3 regions of the Planococcus sp. VCh962 genome follow, and region 3 is predicted to be linked to each of the others. Evidence: riboswitches for the same ligand, from Rfam matches in the RefSeq annotation. Region 3 holds a riboswitch; each other region holds the start of a gene.
What was found. A riboswitch is a leader RNA that binds a small molecule or an ion and turns the genes downstream of it on or off. The one in region 3 is predicted to bind S-adenosylmethionine.
Positions count from the first base shown of each region.

Region 1: it holds a riboswitch for S-adenosylmethionine, as region 3 does, so the genes downstream of both, AC3AQ9_RS12585 (LLM class flavin-dependent oxidoreductase) here and AC3AQ9_RS04620 (aliphatic sulfonate ABC transporter substrate-binding protein) in region 3, are expected to answer to the same signal.
Region 2: it holds a riboswitch for S-adenosylmethionine, as region 3 does, so the genes downstream of both, AC3AQ9_RS09215 (O-acetylhomoserine aminocarboxypropyltransferase/cysteine synthase family protein) here and AC3AQ9_RS04620 (aliphatic sulfonate ABC transporter substrate-binding protein) in region 3, are expected to answer to the same signal.

Region 1 covers NZ_JBYLHS010000003.1:266,981-274,868, forward strand. The annotation lists gene AC3AQ9_RS12570 (tartrate dehydrogenase) at 1-684, shown strand, start outside; gene AC3AQ9_RS12575 (hypothetical protein) at 746-1,102, shown strand; gene AC3AQ9_RS12580 (GNAT family N-acetyltransferase) at 1,148-1,696, opposite strand; SAM riboswitch class I at 2,019-2,125, shown strand; gene AC3AQ9_RS12585 (LLM class flavin-dependent oxidoreductase) at 2,245-3,636, shown strand; gene AC3AQ9_RS12590 (sodium:solute symporter family transporter) at 3,752-5,257, shown strand; gene AC3AQ9_RS12595 (hypothetical protein) at 5,325-5,684, opposite strand; gene AC3AQ9_RS12600 (TetR family transcriptional regulator) at 5,777-6,439, opposite strand; gene AC3AQ9_RS12605 (BCCT family transporter) at 6,583-7,888, shown strand, end outside.
Region 2 covers NZ_JBYLHS010000002.1:380,673-388,560, reverse strand. The annotation lists gene AC3AQ9_RS09240 (M20 family metallopeptidase) at 58-1,266, opposite strand; gene AC3AQ9_RS09235 (MetQ/NlpA family ABC transporter substrate-binding protein) at 1,355-2,194, opposite strand; gene AC3AQ9_RS09230 (methionine ABC transporter permease) at 2,274-2,924, opposite strand; gene AC3AQ9_RS09225 (methionine ABC transporter ATP-binding protein) at 2,914-3,945, opposite strand; SAM riboswitch class I at 4,084-4,197, opposite strand; gene AC3AQ9_RS09220 (glycerol-3-phosphate acyltransferase) at 4,325-4,966, opposite strand; SAM riboswitch class I at 5,098-5,213, shown strand; gene AC3AQ9_RS09215 (O-acetylhomoserine aminocarboxypropyltransferase/cysteine synthase family protein) at 5,316-6,605, shown strand; gene metX (homoserine O-acetyltransferase MetX) at 6,618-7,631, shown strand; gene AC3AQ9_RS09205 (hypothetical protein) at 7,852-7,888, shown strand, end outside.
Region 3 covers NZ_JBYLHS010000001.1:910,231-918,118, reverse strand. The annotation lists gene metG (methionine--tRNA ligase) at 1-1,542, shown strand, start outside; SAM riboswitch class I at 1,931-2,043, shown strand; gene AC3AQ9_RS04620 (aliphatic sulfonate ABC transporter substrate-binding protein) at 2,197-3,186, shown strand; gene AC3AQ9_RS04615 (ABC transporter permease) at 3,200-4,039, shown strand; gene AC3AQ9_RS04610 (ABC transporter ATP-binding protein) at 4,054-4,767, shown strand; gene acsA (acetate--CoA ligase) at 4,769-6,493, shown strand; gene AC3AQ9_RS04600 (class I SAM-dependent methyltransferase) at 6,657-7,319, opposite strand; gene AC3AQ9_RS04595 (DUF8832 domain-containing protein) at 7,373-7,888, opposite strand, start outside.

The DNA.
Region 1 (7,888 bases), on a different contig from region 3:
GAATATTCAGGGATCGGCGGCAGGAACTTCTCCGGCCGTGGCCTTGGCAAGGAAGTGGCGGTGCAGTCCGCGCTCTTTACCGAGCACGGTTGTGAACGGATCATCCGCTTCGCTTTTGAATTGGCGCGTACACGCAAGCGCAAAAAGGTGTTGAGTGTGACAAAAAGCAATGCCCAGCAGTACGGCATGGTTCTCTGGGATGAAGTATTCGTCCGCGTCAGCAAGGAATATCCGGATGTCGAGGCGGAACAGGGCTTGGTCGATGCTGTAGCAGCTCATTTTGTCCTGCGGCCGGAAGAGCTCGAAGTTGTGGTAGCCTCTAATTTGTTTGCGGACATCTTATCCGACCTTGGCAGCGCGCTTGCAGGCAGCCTGGGTCTCGCGCCAAGCGCAAACCTCAACCCGGAGCGGAATACTCCAAGCATGTTTGAATCGGTCCACGGTTCCGCGCCAGATATCGTAGGCAAAGGCATCGCGAATCCAATCGGTTCCATTGGCAGTGTAGCGATGATGCTTGATCATCTTGGGCTTAAGGAAGAAGCGGAGCTGCTGAACTGGGCTATTGCTGAAACGACGCGCCAAGGCATCATGACACGTGATATCGGAGGGACGCATGACACTCAGGCAGTAACAGATGCAATTATTGAAAACTTGTCTGCTGTAAAGGAGGAAGTTCATAAATGAGAATTAAGAAATTGACTGGAAGCGGATGCGGATAGAAGAACCGGTGTATTGAAAGAACTGCTTGGCTCCAACGGAAACGAGGTGGACGTCTGCAAAATCCGGATTGTGGGCAGGCAGTAATCAATCCGGCGGAAATCATCAACCAGCTATAAGAATAGCTATTGGTCTAAGAAAGGCGATCCATTCCAAACCGGGATGGACTGTTTTACTATCGCTTAAAAGGTTTCAGTTGTTCGGCGGCGTCATCGTGCTGCCGGTCATTGGAATGCTAATTGGACAAGTCAGTGGGCTGTTCCTGCTCGGGATCCAGCTGACGCTGCTGATTTCAGCAGGGCTTCTGATCGTCAATTTGATGTTGCTGCACCGGATTTCCAAGTACAATGACCGCTTTGTTTTATTTGAAAAACAGATTCATTAAATCCAAAACAGCCCGGCATCTCAAATGATGCCGGGCTGCCGTTATTCAATTTCCGAAATGGATAGCTTCCCATTCGGGGCGCAAAATCCCCATCACGATGACGTCAAAGCGTTTGCCGTCACGGTAAACCATCGAGCGCTTGCGGCCTTCTATTTGAAAGCCCGCTTTTTCATATGCCCGGATGCCGCCTTTATTGTACTCGATCACTTCGAGGCCGACCCGGTCCAGGTTCAATTCATGGAAAGCATAGCGGAGAATCAGTTTCAGCGCATCCGATCCGTAGCCTTTGCTGCGGTCCGCGGCATCCCCGATGCCGATGGCCATCATCCCGGCGCGGTTATTCCATTCAATTGAGTGGATAACAATGAAGCCGATCAAACGGTCTCCATTAATTGTTCTCAGTCGGAAATAAGCTTCATTAGGGTTCGGGGCGCCTTCACCAGAAAGCTGCTCCCGGCTGCGGGGAAGGGCGAACTCGGTATCGACGTTCCGCAGATATTCCGCGTCTTCTCCCCATTGCAGCATGATGTCTGTGTCTTCTTCTCGCGGCAGTGAAAGCTTCAGCTTTTCACCGGTAAAAAGGTTTGAAGTAATGGTTGTCATGTCAGTCTCCTTAGCATTTGTGATTTTTCAACACCTCATTAATTGAAAACCGGTCTGTCATACGCAATAACCTCAACCCCTTAACCTGTAGTAGTTCCATCATAGAATTTTTAATAATGGATGGCAATAAACAATGTGGAAAAGTTGACGGTAAAATAAAAAGATTAAGAATTTTAGAAAGCGCTTTAAACACGACAGGGAAAAGGTTCAAAGAAAAACCTGTAAATTAATACCGGAATAAGTAGTTATAAAATTTGAAATGTTTGGTTGACTTTAATATTTCCTAGTATTATGATTGGATTTAAATTTAATAATCTTATCCAGAGAAGCCGAGGGACTGGCCCATTGACGCTTCAGCAACCTCTGACATTTGTCGGAAAGGTGCTAATTCCAGCAAGATTTTTTCTTGGGAGATAAGAGAGCGGATTCTGTCCATTTACGCAGCCCTCTTTTCTCGATTGTTGAGAAAAAGAGGGCTTTTTATATTTTCTGCTGTCGGTGCCGCATAAATTTAACGATTAAAAATGAGGAGGAAGAATATGACGAAGAAACGGATTTACTTGAACGCATTTGAAATGGTATGTGCGGGTGGGCACCAGTCCCCTGGCTTATGGGTACATGAAGACGATCGTTCCCATACGTACACAGACAGTGAATACTGGATTGAACTTGCCAAGCTTTTGGAAAAAGGGAAATTCGATGCGGTGTTTTTGGCGGATGTGCTGGGTACTTATGACGTTTATAACGGATCCCGGGATGCCGCGCTCCGCAATGCCGTACAGTCTCCGGTCAATGATCCGCTGCTGGTCGTGCCGCTGATGTCTTCAGTAACTAAACATTTGAGTTTCGGGGTCACAGCTTCGGTCAGTCATGAACATCCTTATACATTTGCGCGGCGCATGTCGACACTGGATCATTTGACGAAAGGGCGGATCGGCTGGAATGTGGTGACCTCTTATCTGAAAAGTGCTGCGCTCAATATCGGTCTGGAAGATCAAATGAACCATGACCAGCGCTACGACTTCGCAGCTGAGTTTCTGGAGGTCTGCTATAAGCTATGGGAAGGAAGCTGGGAAGAGGGCGCTGTCGTCCGCGATAAACAGACGAAAGTCTACACCGATCCTTCAAAGGTCAATGACATCCGGCATGAAGGGAAATATTTCAAAGTGCCTGGCGCGCACTTGTCAGAACCTTCGCCGCAGCGTACACCGGTGTTGTTTCAGGCAGGCGCTTCACCGCGCGGCCGTGAATTTGCAGCCAAGCATGCGGAATCCGTCTTCACAGCGGGACCGACAACCCAAGTAGTGAAAAAGGGAGTAGCCGCATTGCGGGAACGGATCCAGGCAAACGGGCGCAATCCCGAAGATGTCATCGTCTATACAACATTCACGGCCATCGTCGGCAAGACGGAAGAGGAAGCGCAAGCCAAATACGAGGAACTGAAAAGCTACGTCAGTTACGAAGGAGCTCTTGCGCTGCTCGGCGGCTGGACGGGCATCGATTTTTCAGGCTATGATCCTGACGACACGTTGGAGTATATCCAAAGCAATGCCATGCAGTCAGCGGTGGAAGTATTTACACGTGCCGATCCGGACCGCAAATGGACCATCCGTGAACTTGCCACATTTGTCGGCATTGGCGGCAGAGGGCCCGTCGCAGTAGGGACTCCAGAACAGATTGCGGATGAAATCGAATATTGGGCGGAAGAAACAGGCGTTGACGGCTTCAACCTCGCCTATACGCTAGCCCCTGGCAGTTTTAAGGACTTTGTTGAACTCGTCATTCCTGTCCTGCAGGAACGCGGCCTTGTCCAGAAAGAATATGCAGAAGGCACATATCGCGAAAAAATTTATGGAAAAGGCCAGACCGGATTGAAAGAAACGCATCCCGGAGCAAGCTACAAACAATTGCACCAGCCGGTTGAAAACTAAGGGGGAGTGGACATGATTACAGCTTACTGGATTGCAGTCGCGGTTTTCTGGATTGCCGGACTGGCACTATGGGATAAGATCTATCCAAAAACGAAGCAGAAAGGAGAGGAAAGCAATGAGTGAAAATACAACATGGCTACTGCCATTTATTATCGTAATGCTTGTCGGCTATTTTGCATGGACGACGTGGCTCGGCAAGAAAGGCGCTGTCCACAGCGGTTCGATGAAAGGCTTTGCCCTTGCTAAAGGTAAAATAAGGCCGTCTTTGGTCGGCCTGAGTTTCGGCGCTTCCTACGCGAGCGCGAATTTATTCCTCGGCGTCCCGGGCTGGGCCTATACATATGGGTTGTCGACATTATGGTACACCATTGGCTGCTTTGGCGTCACATGGCTCGGTTTGCTGCTGTTCACGAAGACCTTCTGGCGCTATGGCCAGAAAAATGGCGGCAGCCTGACCCTTCCACAATGGCTCGGCAATCGCTATAATAGCAAAACGCTTCAAGTGCTCGTGGCACTTTTGGTATTGTTCAATATCTATTATATTGTTGGCCAGAATGTTGGGCTTGCCACGATGTTTGAAACGGTCATCGGCATCCCGTATATGTGGGGCATTGCGATCGGCGTCGGCATTACCATTGTCTACGTCAGTCTCGGTGGCGCTTTTGCCCAGATAGTCAGTGACGGTATACAAGGCACCGCGATGGCGGTTGTTTCGATCCTGCTGTTCCTCTCGCTGCTGTGGACGATTGGTGGGGGCATGAATGTCTTCGGAACACTTTACTCGGAACTCCGTGCAATCGATCCGGCGTTGGTGGCACCGCTCTCAAACGGTGGCCCTTTCTATAGCGGCTTTGCTATTTTAAGCATCCAGTGGCTGCTGTTTTCATTCGTACTGCTGCCGCATTTGATGAACAAAGTGTTGACCGTTGAAAAAGAAGAGGATTTGCGGACCTTCACTTTATCAGCCGGGTTTTCCCTCTTCGTCTTATCCGTCTTTTCGGTCTTTGCCGGCCTTGCGGCACGCGTTATCTTGCCGGGTCTCGCTTCAGCGGACAGTGCCATCCCGGCCTATATCATGGAAGCCTTCCCGGTTGTCATCGTTGCCTTGCTTGTCATGGGATTGATTTCCGCCATCCTGTCGACAACCGACAGCCTGTATCTCGGCATCACCAACAGCATCGGCAATGACCTTTATAAAGTTTTAGCGGTACCACTGCTGTACAAAAACAAAGACCTGTCTGAACAGGAACTCGATGGTAAAGTGCTTAAAGCCTCGAAAGTTTCCTTGATCTTCATCGGGCTGGCATCGCTGTATATGTCGTTCAGCCGGCCGGAATCACTGGCCTTGCTGACCAGTTTCGGTACATCCGCCATCATCAGCGGAATCGCAGCGCCGATCTCTCTCGGCTATTTCTGGAAGCATGCCAATAAAGCCGGAGCCATCGCTTCGGTCGTTAGTGGAGCGGGCTGTTACATGTTGTTGACCAGTTCAGGGATTGTCGAACACGTCTTTCAGGCTATGTTCTTCAGTTCCGCGCTCGGCTTCGTCTTCATGATTGGCGGAAGCCTGCTTGCGGAAGTGGCAAAAAAACGAGGGAAAACAGTGCAGCAGGCATTATGAAATAAGCTGCATGAACTGGATGAATTGAAAACAAGGAACTCCCATTATGAGGAGTTCCTTGTTTTTGTTAAAACGCATATTGGAACAGGCCGTAATACAGAGGCCCGAGCAGGATGACCGTCGAGATTGCCATGAACACTGTGCCGGCGGTACCGGTTGCCGCTTCCGGTTCTTCTGCTTCAAACCGGCTTTTCAATTTAAATGCAAAAAGGACATCCCAGAGCAGGGCGCCGAAAAAGACGATTTTCCACACAAGCGGATCAAGAATCTGGTTATTGGTCACAAACCCGAACAACCCGACCCATGTAACAACGGATACAGCCAAATCGAATTTGATCGGAAAGTCCGCATGGCGGCTGTGGATCATGAAGCCAATAGTGGCCGTGCCTAAAAATGCTGCATAAATAAACCATAACGTTTGTTCCATATTTCATTTCCTTCTTTAGTGAGACTTCTTTCATTATAGAAGAATTGAAGAGGGAAGAAAACAATTTCTAAATGAAATTCGCCTGGTATGAGTTACTGCTTCACAGTAATTTTGGCATTGACGATTTCCCGGATGTATTTCATTGTAACTTCATGGGCCTTTTCGGCAGAGTAATGATTGCGGTTGTTCAGCACGTTGCTGAACATGCCCTGCCAAACCAGATTGGTTAATTCGTTCAGTTCTTCTGCCTGTGTTTCATCAAGCAATCCTGCTCTGACAATGGCATTGATGGCAAAGCGCCCCCGATTATCGATGCTGCGCTCCATTAAAGCGGGCTGCAGTTCTTCCGGAACGGCCAACAGATCCGACGGGTATAGCTCGTAATAATGCGCCAGCAGATTTTCGGGATGTTCTCCGAGGTCCATGAGGAAAACCGACTGAAAAATGTCGGGGAACTTGAATGAATATTCACTGAAGACTTCCCAGGCGATCAAGTATTTCTCAATGGGTTCGTCCGTTTTCTTCATCTCCAATGTGACTGTTTCAATATAAGGCTTTAAAAATTTTAATGACGCAAAAAATAGCAGATGCGATAATTCACCGAAATAATTGTAAATCGTCGCACTGTTATAGCCGGCTTTATCCGCCACTTTACGGATGGTGACCTGCTGCAGGCCTTCCGATTTGATCAATTCTTCAGTAGCGTCAATAAAGTACGTCCACATCCGCCGTTTTTTTATTTCTTTTTTATCCATAAAACTCCACGTCCTTGAAAAATTAAATATTTTAAAAAATATTGATTATTCTTATATCCTCATGATAACATAAACAACAATAAAATTAATCATGATTACTAAATAATCATGGTTAATTTATGGGAGAAAAAGGGGGAAGAATAATGGGGAAAGTAAAAATTGATCCAACAGTTTTCTGGTCTTCTTTAGTGGTTATCGTCATTGCAACACTGACATTGGTCATTTTCCGGAATTCGGCAGAACCGGTAATGAGCAAAATGATGACAGACATTACATATAATTTGGACTGGGCATTCCAGTTCCTGACATTCGGTTTATTCATCTTATTGATTTGGCTGGTTTTCGGCAAATACGGCAAAATCCGGCTGGGGGATGAAGCACCGGAATTCTCGACTTTCAGTTGGGGCGCGATGTTATTCTGTGCCGGGATGGGCACAAGCATCATGTTCTGGTCAATGATGGAACCAATGTATTACTATATGGGACCGCCTTTCGGGATAGAACCTAACAGCAACCAGGCAGCAGAATGGGCAGTAGCCTATGGCATGTTCCATTGGGGCATTTCCGCGTGGTCGCTATACGCATTGCCGACAGTGGTCATCGCTTATTCGTTTTTCGTAAAGAAAAACCGTTCTTTGAAAATCAGTACAGCCTGCAGAGGGATTTTAGGAAAACATGCAGACGGGCCGATTGGGAAAATTATCGATATCATGGTCATTTGGAGCCTTGTTGGAGGACTGGGTACTTCCCTTGGACTTGGAGTACCTATGGTTTCAGCAGTCATTGGGGAAATTTTCGGTGTCCAGCAATCTTTGAAACTGAGCATCATCATCATTGTCATTTGGACAGTCATTTATGGAGCCAGTGCTTATATGGGCTTGTACAAGGGAATCCGTAAGCTCAGTGACTGGAATGTCTATTTGGCACTTGGCCTTGCCTTATTTGTACTCATTACTGGACCGACTTTGTTCATCCTGTCAAATTTCACCAATAGCTTCGGGCTGATGCTCCAGAATTTTGCCTTGATGAGCTTCTCAACCGATCCGATTGGAAAAGGCGGTTTCCCGCAAGCCTGGACGGTTTTCTATTGGGCCTGGTTCGCGGCAACTGCACCCTTTATCGGCTTGTTCGTAGCGAGAATTTCACGAGGGCGCACCATTCGTGAATTGATCATGCACATTTTGCTGTGGGGCTCGCTTGGAAGCTGGATTTATTTCGGTATATTCGGCGGCTATACGATGAACCTGCAGTTGACGAATAAATTGAATGTCATCGAAGTATTGAACAGCAGCGGAGGTCCTGCTGCCATCGTGGAAATTTTAAGAACAATGCCGCTCGACTTCTTGGTCTTGCCGTTCTTTGCAGTGCTTGCGTTTATCTTCCTGGCAACTTCACTCGATTCGGCGACTTATATTTTATCGGCGATTGCCACAAAAGAATTGATAGGCG
Region 2 (7,888 bases), on a different contig from region 3:
AAGAAGAAAAATACGATTCTGGACAATAAAAAAGGCAGCGTGGCGGCTGCCTTTCCGTTATTTCTTATCGTTTTTTTCAGCTAAAGCATGGGCATGTGATTGTTTGATTTGTTCAAGCAACGGGGCTTCTGTCAGCAGACGGTAGCCGGTATTTGCCAGAGCTTTTGCACCGCGGATCAAAGCTTCATTTCCAACTTCCGATTTAGCGGCGTCGCGGAATTCAACCGTGTGGGCAACCAGATCATCCGGGCCAATTTTAATATAGGGATGGGCAGTCGGCACTTCATAACTGATATTGCCGGCATCCGTAGAACCCAGCCCGCCTGAACGGCTTTCAGCGACTTCTTCGCCGGCGGCCTGCAATTCCTCGCGTACAACAGCGTCCAAGGCATCCGTCAGCACCAAATCTTTCACTTCGTTCTGGAACCGTTCAATCTTGACTGTTGCACCTGTCGCAAGTGCCGCGCCTTCAGCGATGGCACGGACTTTTCTAGCCGCATCTTCTGTTTTTTTCCAGGAATTTGCACGTATGAAGAAGCGGGCAGAAGCATATTCCGGGATGATGTTCGGTGCATCGCCACCGTGTGTGATGATGCCATGGATACGGGCATCTGACGGCAATTGCTGGCGAAGCGCGTTGATGCCATTGAATAGCTGAAGAACAGCGTCCAATGCATTGATGCCTTCTTCCGGCGAAGCAGCAGCATGTGCCGGCTTGCCGTAAAAATGAAAATCAAGCGGATCAACAGCTAATGAAGGAGTGGTAACCGCAGATTTCCCTGATGGGTGAATCATCAACGCCGCGTCAATGCCTTGAAGCAAACCGTGTTTCACAAAGCTTCCTTTGGCACTGCCATTCGGACCGCCTTCTTCAGCAGGAGTCCCCAGAACCACAACACGTCCGCCAGTAGCCGGGAAGGTTTCCGCCAGCGCGATTGCTGCGGCAACACTGGCCGTGCCGATGATGTTATGGCCGCATGCATGGCCAATTCCAGGCAAAGCGTCGTATTCGGCCAAATAGGCGATTGTCGGGCCGGGAAGCGGGCTTTCCTTGCTGGCAAAAAAGGCTGTCTCATGGCCGGCAACACTTGTCTCCACCTTAAAACCGGCATCTTCAAGCAATTCAACCAGCGTGGCGCTGGCGAAGAATTCTTCATTGCCAATTTCCGGTTTGGCATGGATCGCTTGGCTTGTCGCGATATATTCCTCGCGTTTGGAATTGATGGACTGGGAAATGGTTAACGCTGCTTCTTTGATAGCTGTCATTGATTTTCCTCCTCAAAATTTACTGGGCACTATTATAGAATCAACCGAGCATTCAGCGGAATGAAGCCCCGCTGATTGAAGTTTCTCTTTATTGATAATCCACTAGCTCTTCTACAGGGACAAATGTCGGAATCTGGGCGCCTTTTGTATGTTCAATAATGAAATCTGCTGTATCTTCCTGTTGGTATAATTCAACGATTTTCAAGAAATCAGGATCATCAGCGTTTTCTTTGCTGGCAGCAATTAAGTTGATATAAGGCGCCGCTGTTTCACTTTCACGGGCAATCGGGTCTTCTGTCGGATTCAATCCTGCGTCAACCGCAACGCCGTTGTTGATGATGGAAGCAGCTACATCCGGCATAGCGCGTGGTGTCTGACCTGATACCATTGGAACCAGCTCGATTTTTTTGGGGTTTTCAATAATGTCATCCGCTGTTCCAGTCAATCCAGCATCTTCAGAAAGTTTGATCAATCCAGCCTCTTGCAATAGCAATAATCCGCGTCCCATATTTGTTGCTTCATTTGGCAAAGCAATTTGAGCACCTTCTGGAAGTTCGTCAATGGACTTGTACTTTTCTGAGTAAAGGCCCATCGGTGCAATAACTGTTGAACCGATGGGTACGATGTCAATATTATGTTCTGCAACAAATTCATCGAAATAGGAAATGGTTTGGAAAGCATTCAAATCCAATTCTCCTTCGGCAAGCGCCATGTTAGGAGCGACATAATCCGAAAACGTAACGATTTCAATGTCAATTCCTTCTTTTGCAGCTTTTTCCGCTACATAATCCCAGATTGTCGTGTCCGAACCACTGATGCCAAGTGTGACTTTTCTGTTTCCATCAGCACTTTCTTCATCGCCGCCTCCGCACGCTGCTAGGATCAAAGCCACCAAGGCCAGTAATAAAAGGGATGTAATTTTCTTCATGTTGTTATTCCTCCAATAGTTGTTTGTTTTAATATTGTTTGGCAATCAATTAAAATTTCACACATGCTGCCTGCAATTTTTAACTTCTTCTGACCCGTTTTGATAAGACGTTGCCAAACGATTGGACGCCTTGCACAAGGACAACAAGAATGGCAACGGTGATGAACATGACTAATGTGTCAAAGCGCTGGTATCCATAGGTAATCGCTAAATCTCCGAGACCGCCGCCACCGATTGCACCAGCCATAGCGGATGCCCCGATTAAACCGACAATTGCAATGGTCAGGGCCAGCACCAGTGAACTTAATGCTTCCGGGATTAAAAAGCGGAAGATGATCTGGGCTGGCGAAGCGCCCATTGCCTGAGCGGCTTCGATAACGCCTTTATCGACTTCTAAGAGCGAGTTCTCGATCAGCCGTGCAATATAAGGGCCAGCGTAAAAGACGAGAGGGACAATGGCAGCGGCTGTTCCGATGGATGTGCCAACGATCAGCCGGGTCAGTGGAATAATGGCAACCATCAAAATGATAAACGGCACGGACCGGAAAATATTGATGATGACATTCAGTACTTTTGAAACCGATTCGTTTTCCAATAAATGCCCTTTGCGGGTGACAACCAGCAAAATGCCAAGCGGGAATCCAATGATCAATGAAAAGAAAAAGGAAGCTCCCGTCATATAAACCGTTTCCCAAAGGGCCTCTAAAATTTGTTCGTTATCAATTAGCATAGTTTGCTACCTCCTCAACCTTGACTGTGTCGCTCCGGATAGCTTTTAAGGCCTGCTGGATTTCAACAGGAGGACCAGAAAACTCTACAATCAGATTGCCGTAAGGCGAGCCTTGCAGTTCTGTAATATTGCCGAACAGCACATTGAGATCCAAATTGAATTCGCGGGAAACTCTCGACATCAATGGCTGTCCGACCGCAGATCCGGTAAATTGGATGCGGTAAATCGCATGGCTGCGATTAGGATCCTGAATCTGGTTAAGCAATGATTCTGGGAGTTCATCGTTCATCACTGACCGGACAAACCTTTGGGTAGTGGGATGTTGCGGTTTAGTGAATACGTCGAATACGCTTCCTTGTTCAATCACTTTTCCTGCTTCGAGAACAGCCACTTTATCACAGATTTCACGAATAACACCCATTTCATGCGTAATCAATAATATAGTGATATTGTATTCACGATTGACGCGCCGGAGTAATTCCAGAATGGATTGCGTCGTCTGCGGATCAAGGGCTGACGTTGCTTCATCACATAAGAGAACAGAAGGATTAGTGGCAAGTGCGCGGGCAATGCCAATACGCTGTTTCTGTCCACCCGAGAGCTGGTCCGGATACTTTTCAGCCTGGTCAGCAAGGCCAACAAAGTCCAGCAGATCTTTGACTTGCTCTTTGATCTTGTTTTTTGGCGTTTTCGCTAAAATAAGCGGCATGGCTACATTGTGGAAAACGGTCTTCGAATTCAGCAAATTAAAGTGCTGGAAAATCATTCCGATGTCTTTCCGTGTTTCCCGTATTTCTTTGCTGGATAAAGTAGATATGTCTTTGCCGTGTATTAAAACCCGGCCGGTTGTTGGCCGTTCCAGCAAATTGACCGTTCGGATCAATGAACTTTTGCCGGCGCCGCTGAACCCGATGACGCCATATATTTCACCGGTTTCGACAGTTAAATCAATCCCGTTCAATGCATGGATTTCCTGTTTGCCGGACTGGTAGGTTTTTGCAACCCTTTCAAATTGAATCATCTGTCTGCCTCCTCTTGCTGTGGGAATTCTGCAAATCTTGTTGCGTACTTTTCTATCTTTCCTAATTATTGAACGAAAAAAAGCCTTCTTTTTTCTTATCGACAAGAAAAAAGAAGGCTTCGGCATGAAACCATCTCGCTCTCATCTTCCAAATGCAAAATCGCATTTGCAGGAGTTAGCACAGTTTTCGCATATAGCGAATCCGCTGCTGAAACGTCAAAGGGCCTGTCCCTCGGTTTCTCTGGATAAGAAAGTGATGTACGTTATTCGATTTGTAATGTTTACTTTATTGCGAAATAACGAATAAGTCAAGGGGATTTGCAATAAAAATTTAACTTAATACAGAAAAATATGAGTTGACCCAAGAGCGGCGGGCATCTTAGGCGGAGCCGGCCGGTTTTTTCCGGAAAACAGAAGAGACCTTATTTTCTGTTCCATTTTTAATGCGTGCGATGTTTTCGAGATGCTTCCAGAGCGCCATGGCAAACAAGGCGAAGGCTGTTACTAAAGGCCATAACCCTTCAGCCGGCCAGTAGGCGATGGCAAAAAACATGCCGTATAATACGAGAACTCCGACCACCAAATAGTCGGTAGCCAGCGCTGCCAGCACAAGCAGCAGCCCGCCGGCCAGGCCAAGCTTCCAATCAAGGGCTAACATGACGCCGATGACAGAAGCCGTTCCTTTTCCGCCATCAAAGTTCATATAGAACGGAAAGTTATGGCCGAAAATGACACCGGCTCCTGCGAAGAACAGCAGCATCCAAACCATTTCATCAGGGAAAGAAGAGCCGCTCAGCAACAAGCGGAAACCTGCCACAACAGCCGCTCCTTTAAGAATATCAAGAAAAGCTACCAGTGCTCCATATTTCCAGCCGAGAACAATGGCTGCATTTGATGCTCCTGAATTTTTGACGCCTTCTTTTTTGACATTTACGCCGGACAGCAGCTGGGCAGCAATAGAACCATGCAGACAGCCGATCAAATAACCTAAAATAAGTGCAAGTGCAATCCATACAATCATTATTGTTCACCTCTATTACTGTAAACGTATAAAAAAGTAATAGGTTTCAAAATCTTTTGAAAAAATGCACTTGACAAAATTATTTGTTTTATTTTATACTTCTCAACATGATGGAAAACTAAATCTGAATACTCTTATCAAGAGAGGCGGAGGGAATAGGCCCTATGATGCCCGGCAACCAACAAGCGACGCTTGGAAAGGTGCTAAATCCTACAGATCCGGGACGACGGGATCTGGCAGATGAGAGGAGGCAATCCGTATATGACGGCCCTCTTCTTAAGTGAAGGGGGCTTTTTTCTATTCCTCCTCAACCATGGTTTCCATCAAAAAAACCTTAGGAGGAAACAAAATGACAAACTTTAAACCTGAAACGCTTTTATTGCATGGGGCACAGCAACCGGATCCAGTAACTGGAGCCAGAGGGGTAGCCATCCATAAAACGACTTCTTATGTGTTTAAAAATACGGAGCATGCCCAGAATTTATTCGGGTTAAAAGAAACAGGAAATATTTACTCACGCATCATGAACCCGACGGTTGACGTTTTTGAACAGCGCGTGGCGCTTCTTGAAGGCGGAACAGCAGCGGTAGCTTTATCTTCAGGAATGGCAGCCATTGCTTTTTCTGTCCTGAACATAGCAGAAGCAGGCGATGAAATTGTGGCGGACGCCAATCTTTACGGCGGTACATACAGTCTTTTTGCCAACACATTGCCGCGTTATGGCATCACCGTTAAATTCGTGGATGGCACGAATCCGGAAAACTTCCGTGGAGCCATTACAGATAAGACAAAAGCGATTTTTGGGGAAATCATCGGAAATCCGAGCTTGAATGTCTTTGATGTTGAAGCAGTGGCAAATATTGCCCATGAGAATCAAATTCCTTTATTGATTGACAACACCTTCGCTTCACCATACGGAAGCAACCCGATTGAATTCGGCGCTGACGTTGTCATCCATTCTGCGACAAAGTGGATTGGCGGACATGGGACAACTATCGGCGGTGTCGTTGTAGATGGCGGGAAATTCAACTGGAACAATCCAAAGTTCCCGAACTATACGCAGCCGGATGAAAGCTATCATGGCATCCGCTTCGGCATCGATGTGGAAGGTGTATCTTTCGCGACTAAGCTGCGTGTCCAATTGCTGCGTGATTTCGGTCCGACATTAAGTGCCGAAAGTGCTCACGCGTTTTTACAGGGACTGGAAACTTTGCATTTGCGTATTCCACGCCACAACAGCAATGCCCGTATTGTAGCCGAATACTTGAAAAACCATCCTCAAGTGGAATGGGTTAATTACATCGGTTTTGAAGATCATCCGTCTCATCAATTGGCACAGAAATACTTAAAAGACGGATACGGTTCGATTGTCAATTTTGGCGTCAAAGGCGGACGCGAAGCTGGACGCAAAGTGATTGACAGCGTTGCGTTATGGTCCCATGTAGCAAATGTCGGAGATGCGAAATCGCTGATCATTCATCCGGCCTCAACAACGCATCAGCAGCTGAAAAAAGAAGAACTGGAATTATCAGGCGTTACAGAAGAATTGATCCGCTTATCGGTAGGATTGGAAAATCCGGAAGATTTGATTGCCGACCTTGAACAAGCCATTCAGGCAGCGGTACTCGAGAACGTATAGGAGGCGACGGAAATGACGACAGTATCCATAGGAACACTGACCCTGGAGTCGACGGAAATCTTGCATAACGTAGAGCTTGCCTACGAACGATGTGGCAAAAAAGATGCTCCTGTGATTCTCGTCTGCCATGCCTTAACCGGTGATCAATTTGCAGTCGGCAATGCTGAAAATCCGGGCTGGTGGTCAGGATTGATCGGACCAGGGAAAGCCGTGGATACAAACGTTTTTCAAGTCATTACGTTTAATGTGCTGGGTGGCTGCAACGGATCAACAGGGCCAATGTCCATCAACCCGGAAACCGGTAAGCCATACCGTGCTTCGTTTCCGGACCTTACCATCCGTGATATGGTGCGGGCAGAGTATAAGGCGCTAAAGGAATTAGGAATCACTCATCTGACAGCGGTCCTCGGGGGATCGCTGGGCGGCATGAAGGCGCTGGAATGGGGACATTTATACCCGGACTTTGTGGATGCTATTCTTCCGCTCGCTGTTACACCGGCATACAGTGATTATGGAGTAGCTTTTAATTGGCTTGGCATTCAAGCGATAGAGAATGATGCGTTTTTCAATAATGGAAATTATGCGGATTCCTCTGAACTGAAAGGCTTTGAATTGGCGCGCATGGCCGCAATGGTTACTTACCGAAGCGGCAACCTGTTTGATCAAAGGTTTCGGCGCTGTTCCAATGAGGGACGCTTTGAAGTGGAATCTTATCTCGATTATCAAGGGAAAAAATTGGCTAGGCGTTTTGATGCCAATAGTTACTTGACCTTGCTGAAAGCGATGAATACCCATGATGTATCAAAAGAAAGAATAGAAGTGGAAATCTTTTCTTTATCCTTTACAAAAGACTTGCTGTATCCGAGTGAGCAATTGATCCCTTGGCTTCAAGGGCTGCCGAATGCCTCTTGGGAAATCGTTGAAACGCAATTTGGACACGATGGTTTTCTCGTGGAATTTGAGAAATGGAGCAACCATATCAAAAAGAAATTGAATCATTTAGTAGTTCCCCAACTCATGCCTTAGCATGAGTTTTTTCTTTTTTGAGAGAATCGGTTTTATATGATTCTCTTTAATGCGACAATTTTAAAATGAAAATTTAACATTTTTAAATGGAATAGGCTACCAGAATGAAAAGAGATCAGCTGCAGGGCGATGAAAAATTTTGGAATATAATAACAATGAGCATTTAATGTGGTACCATTAAATCAGCAGTGAATAATATTGAACAAGGGAGAGAAGCCCTGTGCATGAAGAGTCGACGAAACAGCTCCTGAAAAAAG
Region 3 (7,888 bases):
TACCGGTTAAAAGGCGAGAACGTTTTATATGTCTCAGGCAGCGACTGCAACGGGACGCCGATTGCCATTCGGGCCAATCAAGAAGGAAAGACCATAAAAGAGGTAGCAGACCATTATCACCAAGAATTTTCAAATGATTTTTCCCGGCTCGGATTCACCTATGATATCTACACAAGGACAGATGGTTTTTTTCATCATCAAACGGTCCAAAAAATATTTTTAACTTTGATGGATAATGGCCATATCTATAAAAAGGAAATTGATCAGATGTATTGTGAATACGACCAGCAATTTCTTCCAGATCGATATGTAGAAGGAATTTGCCCAGTCTGTTCACACACTTCCCGTGGAGACCAATGTGACAACTGTTCCACGATTTTGGATCCGTTGGATTTATTGGAGCCGAAATGTAAAATCTGCGGGAATGTCCCGACCGTGAAAAAGACGGAACACTTCTATTTCGCGTTAAGTGCTTTTCAGGAAGAACTTGCGGCTTACGTCAGAGAAGCAAAAAAGAAGAATGCCTGGCGCGAAAATGCAATCCATTTATCCGAACGTTATTTGAAAGAAGGGCTGCTGGACCGGGCCGTATCAAGGGATTTGCCGAATGGCGTGCCCTTGCCGGTAAAAGGCTATGAGGATAAAAAGGTCTATGTCTGGATAGAAGCTGTTTCGGGTTATTATTCAGCCAGCCGGCAATGGGCAGAAGAAAAACAGCAGGATGATCAGGAGTATTGGCAGGAAGAAACTATTGCTTACTACGTACACGGCAAAGACAACATCCCTTTTCATTCCATTATCTGGCCAGCTATTTTAAAAGGGATCGGGGTTGAAGGGCTGCCGACTCACATTGTGTCCAATGAATACTTAACGCTTGAAAAGCGAAAAATATCGACGAGTAAAAACTGGGCGGTTTGGGTCCCGGATATTCTGGAGAGGTATGATCCGGATTCGATCCGTTATTTCCTGTCGATCAATGCACCGGAAAACCGGGATACGGATTTTTCCTGGAGGGAATTCATTTATAGCCATAACAGTGAACTGTTAGGTGCATATGGGAATTTTATCAACCGCACCCTCAAATTTATTGAAAAAAGCTATGAAGGAAGGATCCCGAAAGCGGAAATAGAACCGGATTTAAAACGTAGAATTGAAGGGCTATATGAGAGCGTGGGCCAAAAAATAGAGGATGCTCATTTTAAACAAGGAATTGAAGAAGTTTTCTCCTTTATCCGATATGCCAATAAATACTTTGATGAAAAAGAACCTTGGAAGGAATTAAAGCAAAATCGAGCTTCTTGCGACCAAACGATTGCCAATTGCGTGCTGATTATCACCAATGTCATTCAATTATTGAACCCGTTTTTGCCGTTTTCAACTGAAAAAGTAAAAGGAATATTAGAAATCGAGAAGTTGACTTGGGAGTATACAACTTGCGAAGCAGAAGAAATATCGAATATCAAGCCCTTGTTTGAAAGATATGATGTGAAAAGAATTGAAGAAGAGCTAGACAAGCTAATTCGTCACTCCAAATCAAGTTAAGAGGTATTTCACTTAATGCTGCAAACGAATAAAAGTCGAAGAACACTAATGAAGAAAAAAGCAGCTGCAACCTAGGTGATACTAGCAACTTAAATATACTGGCTCGACCGCATGAGAGGGGAAAGCCCTTGCAGAGCTTGAATTCGGAACAACGAATAATCTTCCAGTGCCAGAAGGAAAATGATCGGGTCCATTCAAGGATAGGGCTGGAGTAGAATGGAAATTGAGCAATGAAAAATAGTAATGTAAATTCTTTCAAGCAATGTTTTAAAATTAAGGTAAAAGTAAAAAAAATCAAAAATTAGTTGACTTTTAAATTAATCTTATTGTATGATAATTCCCAATGGTTCGATTGATTGAAAATTTGTACATTTAAAAGTGAATAGTACTCTTATCAAGAGCGGCGGAGGGAATAGGCCCTGTGAAGCCCGGCAACCACCAGAATTATATTCTGGTAAGGTGCTAAATCCTACTGATTCGAAGGAATCGGAAAGATAAGAGGAGGATTTATTGCCCTCTTCTTAATTGAAGGGGGCTTTTTGTATGTTCAATCTAAAAAAGGAGGAAAGTCTATTTGGTAAAACCTAGTAAGCGAATTGGTTAAGTCTTCAAAACTTTAAAGAAAAAATAAAACTTATTTTAGGAGGAATCGGAATGAAGAAAATTATTGCATTGGTTTTGTTTATTGTAAGTGCGTCACTTATCCTGACGGCTTGTTCAAATGCACAAGGGGAAGAACAAGGAAAGTTGAAAAAGGTAGTTCTTGATTATGCATATTACTCACCTACGAGTTTGGCTTTAAAGGAGTTTGGATGGGCAGAAGAAATTTTTGAAGAAGAAGGCATTGAGGTTGAATGGGTTCTTAGCCAAGGAAGCAATAAGGCTTTGGAATTTTTAAATTCTAAAAGCGTGGATTTTGGCTCTACTGCGGGAGCAGCGGCATTAATCGCAAAATCGAATGGGTCACCGATCGAGTCGGTTTATATTTATTCGAAACCAGAATGGACTGCATTGGTAGCGACAGGAGATTCGCCGATAAAAACAGTCGAAGATTTGAAAGGAAAGAAAGTTGCCGCAACTTTAGGGACGGATCCGTATATCTTCCTTCTGCGCTCACTGCAGGAAGCCGGTCTTTCATCGAAGGACTTGGAAATTGTGAATTTACAGCATGCGGATGGTGCCAATGCCTTGTTAACTGGACAGGTGGATGCGTGGGCAGGCCTTGACCCGCATATGGCGAGAGTTGAAGTTGATTCTGGTGCAAATTTATTTGTGCGTGATCACGATAAAAATACATATGGCACATTGAATGTGCGATCAGAGTTCGCAGAACAGAATCCGGAAGTTGTAGAAAAAGTAATTGAGGTATATGAAAAAGCACGGAAATGGGTTGTGGAAAATCCGGATGAAGCAGCTGAAATCTTAGCAAAGCAAGCGGACATGAAGTTGGAAGTGGCGAAGAAGAGCATCGAGCGAAATGATTTTTCTGACCCGATTCCCGGTAATAAACAAATCGAGGCACTAAAAGAGGCAGGCGAAGTCTTGAAGGCAGAAAATGTGATCAAAAGCGATCAAGATATCGAAAAAACAGTGAATGAATTAATCATTGATCGATTTGCCAAAAAAGTGATCGCAACAGAATAGGGGGACGAGTTGGATGACGGTCAATGCTAAAACAAACGAATTTCTGATAGAGAAAAATAAAAAGTCAAAATCCCATGCAGATTCAACTAAAGCAAGAGGCCTTGTACTCGGCTCGGTATTGCCGATCGCTCTTTTGGTCGCATGGGAAGCGGCCGCCCGTTTTGGCTTGATAGACACCTATGTTTTTCCGGCCCCTACCACTATTTTTCAAAAGATTTTAGAAATGGCCCAAGATGGAACCCTTTGGGGGCATATCGGCATTACTTTTCTTCGGGTATTGATCGGATTTTTTGCCGGGGCTTTCACAGCGCTTGTATTGGGCTCTTTCGTAGGTTATTTCAAATGGTTTGAACAGCTTGTGGATCCATTAATCCAAGCCTTCAGATCCATCCCTTCCCTTGCCTGGGTGCCATTATTCATTTTATGGATGGGAATCGGAGAACCATCCAAAGTGCTGTTAATTGCGGTCGGTGTTTTCTTTCCGGTGTATTTGAATATCGTCTCTGGTATTCAAGGGGTAGACCGGAAGCTGATAGAAGTAGGAAAGATTTATCACTTTACTTCATTCCAAATTGTGCGCCGCATCATTTTGCCGGCTTCGCTGCCGTCTTTTCTTGTAGGTTTGCGCAGCGGCGTCGGTTTAGGTTGGATGTTCGTAGTTGCTGCTGAATTAATGGGTGCCGGCCAAGGACTCGGCTATTTACTGGTTGTAGGCCAGAATACGTATTCGCCTGAACTTATCATGGCAAGCATCATCCTGTTTGCCATACTCGGGAAAGCCACGGACGCTCTCTTGAAAGGGTTAGAAGCACGTGCATTGAGATGGCAGGATAATTTACAGAACCAACAATAAGAGGAGTGGTCAAGATGTTGGAAGTGAAAGAGGCCTCAAGAACGTTCAATAACGGACTGGCTGGATTCAAAAATCTGTCCTTTTCTATTCAAGAAGGTGAGACCGTTGGCATTCTGGGAACGAGTGGGTGCGGGAAAAGTACTCTTCTTCGGGTTTTGTCTGGGCTGGATCAGGACTTCGACGGAAAAATACAAATTGCTGAAGTGGGCGAGCAGCCCATTGGCATGATTTTTCAGGAACCCCGGCTTATGCCTTGGCTCACGGTCAAAGATAACATCTTGTTTGGAAATAAAGATGTAAATAAAGTTGAAGTTCAGGACTACTTGGATTTAGTGGGGTTAAGCGATTTCGGAGATTATTACCCGAAAGATTTATCAGGTGGAATGGCTCAAAGAACGGCAATCGCTCGCGCGCTGATAGGGCAACCCGGTGTTCTGCTATTAGATGAACCTTTTAGTGCACTGGATGCCTTCACTAAAATGCAATTGCAGGATTTATTATTGGAAATCCAAAAGAAGCAACTATCCACGATGGTGGTTGTGACGCATGACATAGACGAAGCCCTATATTTATGCGACCGCATCTTCATCTTGGGCGGCCAGCCGGGTTATCTTCAAGCTGAATTGGCAGTGGAAGCTGTAAAACCGAGAGATCGCGGAAGTGTACTTCTTGCGGAGAAAAAATCAGAGATACTGAAATTACTGCAAACTAGAAAGGCGGTCGAGTAAAATGGCGAACAGTACGATCATTTATCCGAAAAAGGATAATTATAATATCACAGAAGAGCTGTCGAACAGGGAAGCTTTCTCGTGGAAAGAAGTCGAGTCGAATTTTAGCTGGTCCCAAACAGGAAAAGTGAATATGGCCTATGAATGTGCAGACCGGCATGTTGAAGCAGGATATGGTGAAAAAACTGCACTTCATTATATTGGAGACAACGAAGAATACAAACTTACATATCGTGAATTAAAAGAAAAATCGGATTTATGGGCGACGGTGTTGAAAAATCGAGGGGTGAAAAAAGGAGACTTCGTATTTGTATTTTTGCCGAAGCACCCGGATTGCCATATTGCGATGCTGGCAGCCATAAAGCTTGGAGCTGTCGTAGGGCCGCTTTTTGAAGCATTTATGGAAGATGCCGTAAAAGAAAGAATCCAGGATTGCGGAGGAACTTTTTTGATCGCATCACCTGAACTGGTGAAACGGGTTCAGCGGGATCAATTGCCATCTTTAACAACCGTTTTAATTACAGCTGAACCGGAACAATGTACGGGAGATGAAATCTCTCTATTTGAAGAAGCAAGGAAAATTGAAGCAGAAGAAAACATAATTGAATGGGTAGATCTTGAGCATGGATTGAATATCCATTATACAAGCGGATCGACAGGCAAACCGAAAGGAATAATCCATGCGCATCGGGCGATGATTCAGCAATACATCACAGGCAGATGGGTATTGGATTTAAAAGAAGACGATATTTATTGGTGCACGGCCCACCCAGGATGGGTAACCGGGACCGTCTACGGCGTGTTCGCTCCATTGCTGAACCGCACGACGACTGTTATTCACGGAGGCAGATTTGGCGCCAAAGAATGGTATGACATTTTAGCGCGAACGGGTGTAACGGTCTGGTACAGCGCACCGACGGCCTTCAGAATGCTGATGGCACAAGGCGATGAACTGACAAAGAACTATGATCTTACAAAAATCCGGCATATTCTAAGCGTCGGTGAACCATTGAACCCGGAAATTGTGAGATGGGGAATAGAGACACTTTCAAACCGCATCCACGATACGTGGTGGATGACGGAAACAGGAGCTCAGTTAATCGTCAACTTGCCATCTGAAGCGATCAAGCCCGGGTCAATGGGAAAACCGTTCCCAGGAATTGAAGCGGCTATTTTAGGCGATGATGGTGAAATTTTAAAAGTGGGGGCTGTCGGCCAATTGGCCCTAAAAGCAAACTGGCCATCGATTATGCGTGAAGTGTGGAAAGATCCGGCTAAATACTCGTCGTATTTCCCGTTTGATGGCTGGTATTTATCCGGCGATTTGGCAACAATCGATGAAACCGGATATGTTTTTTTTCAAGGAAGAAGTGACGACATGATCAACTCTTCAGGGGAAAGAATCGGGCCATTTGAAGTTGAAAGTAAGCTGATTGAACACCCAGCGGTTGCCGAAGTGGGTGTTATTGGAAAGCCGGATGCCGTAAGAGGGGAAATAGTGAAGGCCTTTATCGTCTTGAACAAAGAGTATGAGGAAAGCGACGGGTTATTAGAAGAATTGCGCTTATTTGTGCGCAGCGGGCTTGCGGCCCATGCTGCTCCGAGGGAAATTGAATTTCTCGAAGAGCTGCCCAAAACCCCGATCAGTGGAAAAGTGCTTCGCCGTGAATTAAAAGCCAGAGAAGCTAAGGGAAAATCAAATCATTTGGTCAACTCGCAAAGATAGATAATCATTTTTACATTGACGAATTATTAGAAGTAAAGCAAAAATAGGGAGAAGTTTTATTAGAAAAGGGAGAAAACATGCTTTCTATCAGCATGTTTTCTCCCTTTTAATTTGCATCCTTTTCAATAAGCTTTAAAAGAAACATTTAGGAAACTTAAACAGTTCAAGGTTTATAAGCTTTGTATGCCCTCATTGTTCCGGCAATCGTCGAAAATTTTCCGGTTTCTTCAATGGCCGCAAAGCCGGTCTCCTTTAACAAGAACGGAATAATCCCTGTAACATGCGGTGAAGTGGTTTCGAATCCATCCAAGAACTGGACAGGGAGAAATGCTGCGCGCATCCAGGCGTTTTGCGGTTTTTCAAAATCAAGGACATGAAATTGGCCGCCTGATTTGAGAACTCGGCACACTTCTTCAAATGTTTCCTTTTTCTTCTGGAGCGTCAAGTGGTGAACAAACAAACTTGTGAATACATGATGAAACTGGTCAGCGGAAAATGGAAGCTGATCAGAAAAACTTTCTTTAAAGAAAACTTGATTGATTCGATTCTCTTTCATTTTTTCTTTGGCGATGGCTAATATTTGCGGATCAGCATCGACGCCCATCACTTGTACATTGAGGTGTGTTTGCTGGATTAAAAGGGCAAGTGTCCCGGTGCCACATGCCAAATCCAATGCCACCTCACCAGATTGAAGGGAAGCTTGATTGATCAAATGCATTTTCATCTTATTTTCCCGCATTCCCGAGGCAATTAACGGATCATAAAAGCGAGTCAGCCAATGGTATTTGAGCGCCGGTATATATGTTTCTTGTTTGTTTTCCTTCATGAAGAACGCATCCTTTCAGGAACTTCAGCCATCTCTAAAGGAATAAGGGAACATTAGTTGTTTTGTTCAGCAACTTCCACGATAAAAGGAAAGGCGAGGACTCCCGTATCAGCGAAGCGAAATTCCGCCCAAAGTTTGTAGAATCCTGAAGATGGAAATTGGGTTTGGAACACAGGATGGTCTGTTGATGCAGGATGCACATGGATAAATTGCTTCCCTTGTCCGTCCAGCACAACGACATGTCCCAATGCACCCAAATACGGCAAAGGGGTTTCTCCGTTTAAATCAAAAGAGAAAGTAGCCGGCTTGCCGGCAAACAATGTAGGCTGCTGTATAGTAACGGCCTTGCCCCTAATTTCTTTTGTCGGGCTGTCACTTTTCGCAAGCATGCGCAAATCGGTTATGGTGACTTCGGATGCTTCACCAACTGCTACAACCACCGGTTCGATGGTGTAAGACCTATTGACGGGATTAATATCTGTGAAAACCAGATAACGTCCGGTGGGGAGGTCCACCTCCACTTCAAAGTCCCCTACACTAGTTTCTGTAGGATGAACGTGTAAAAAAGT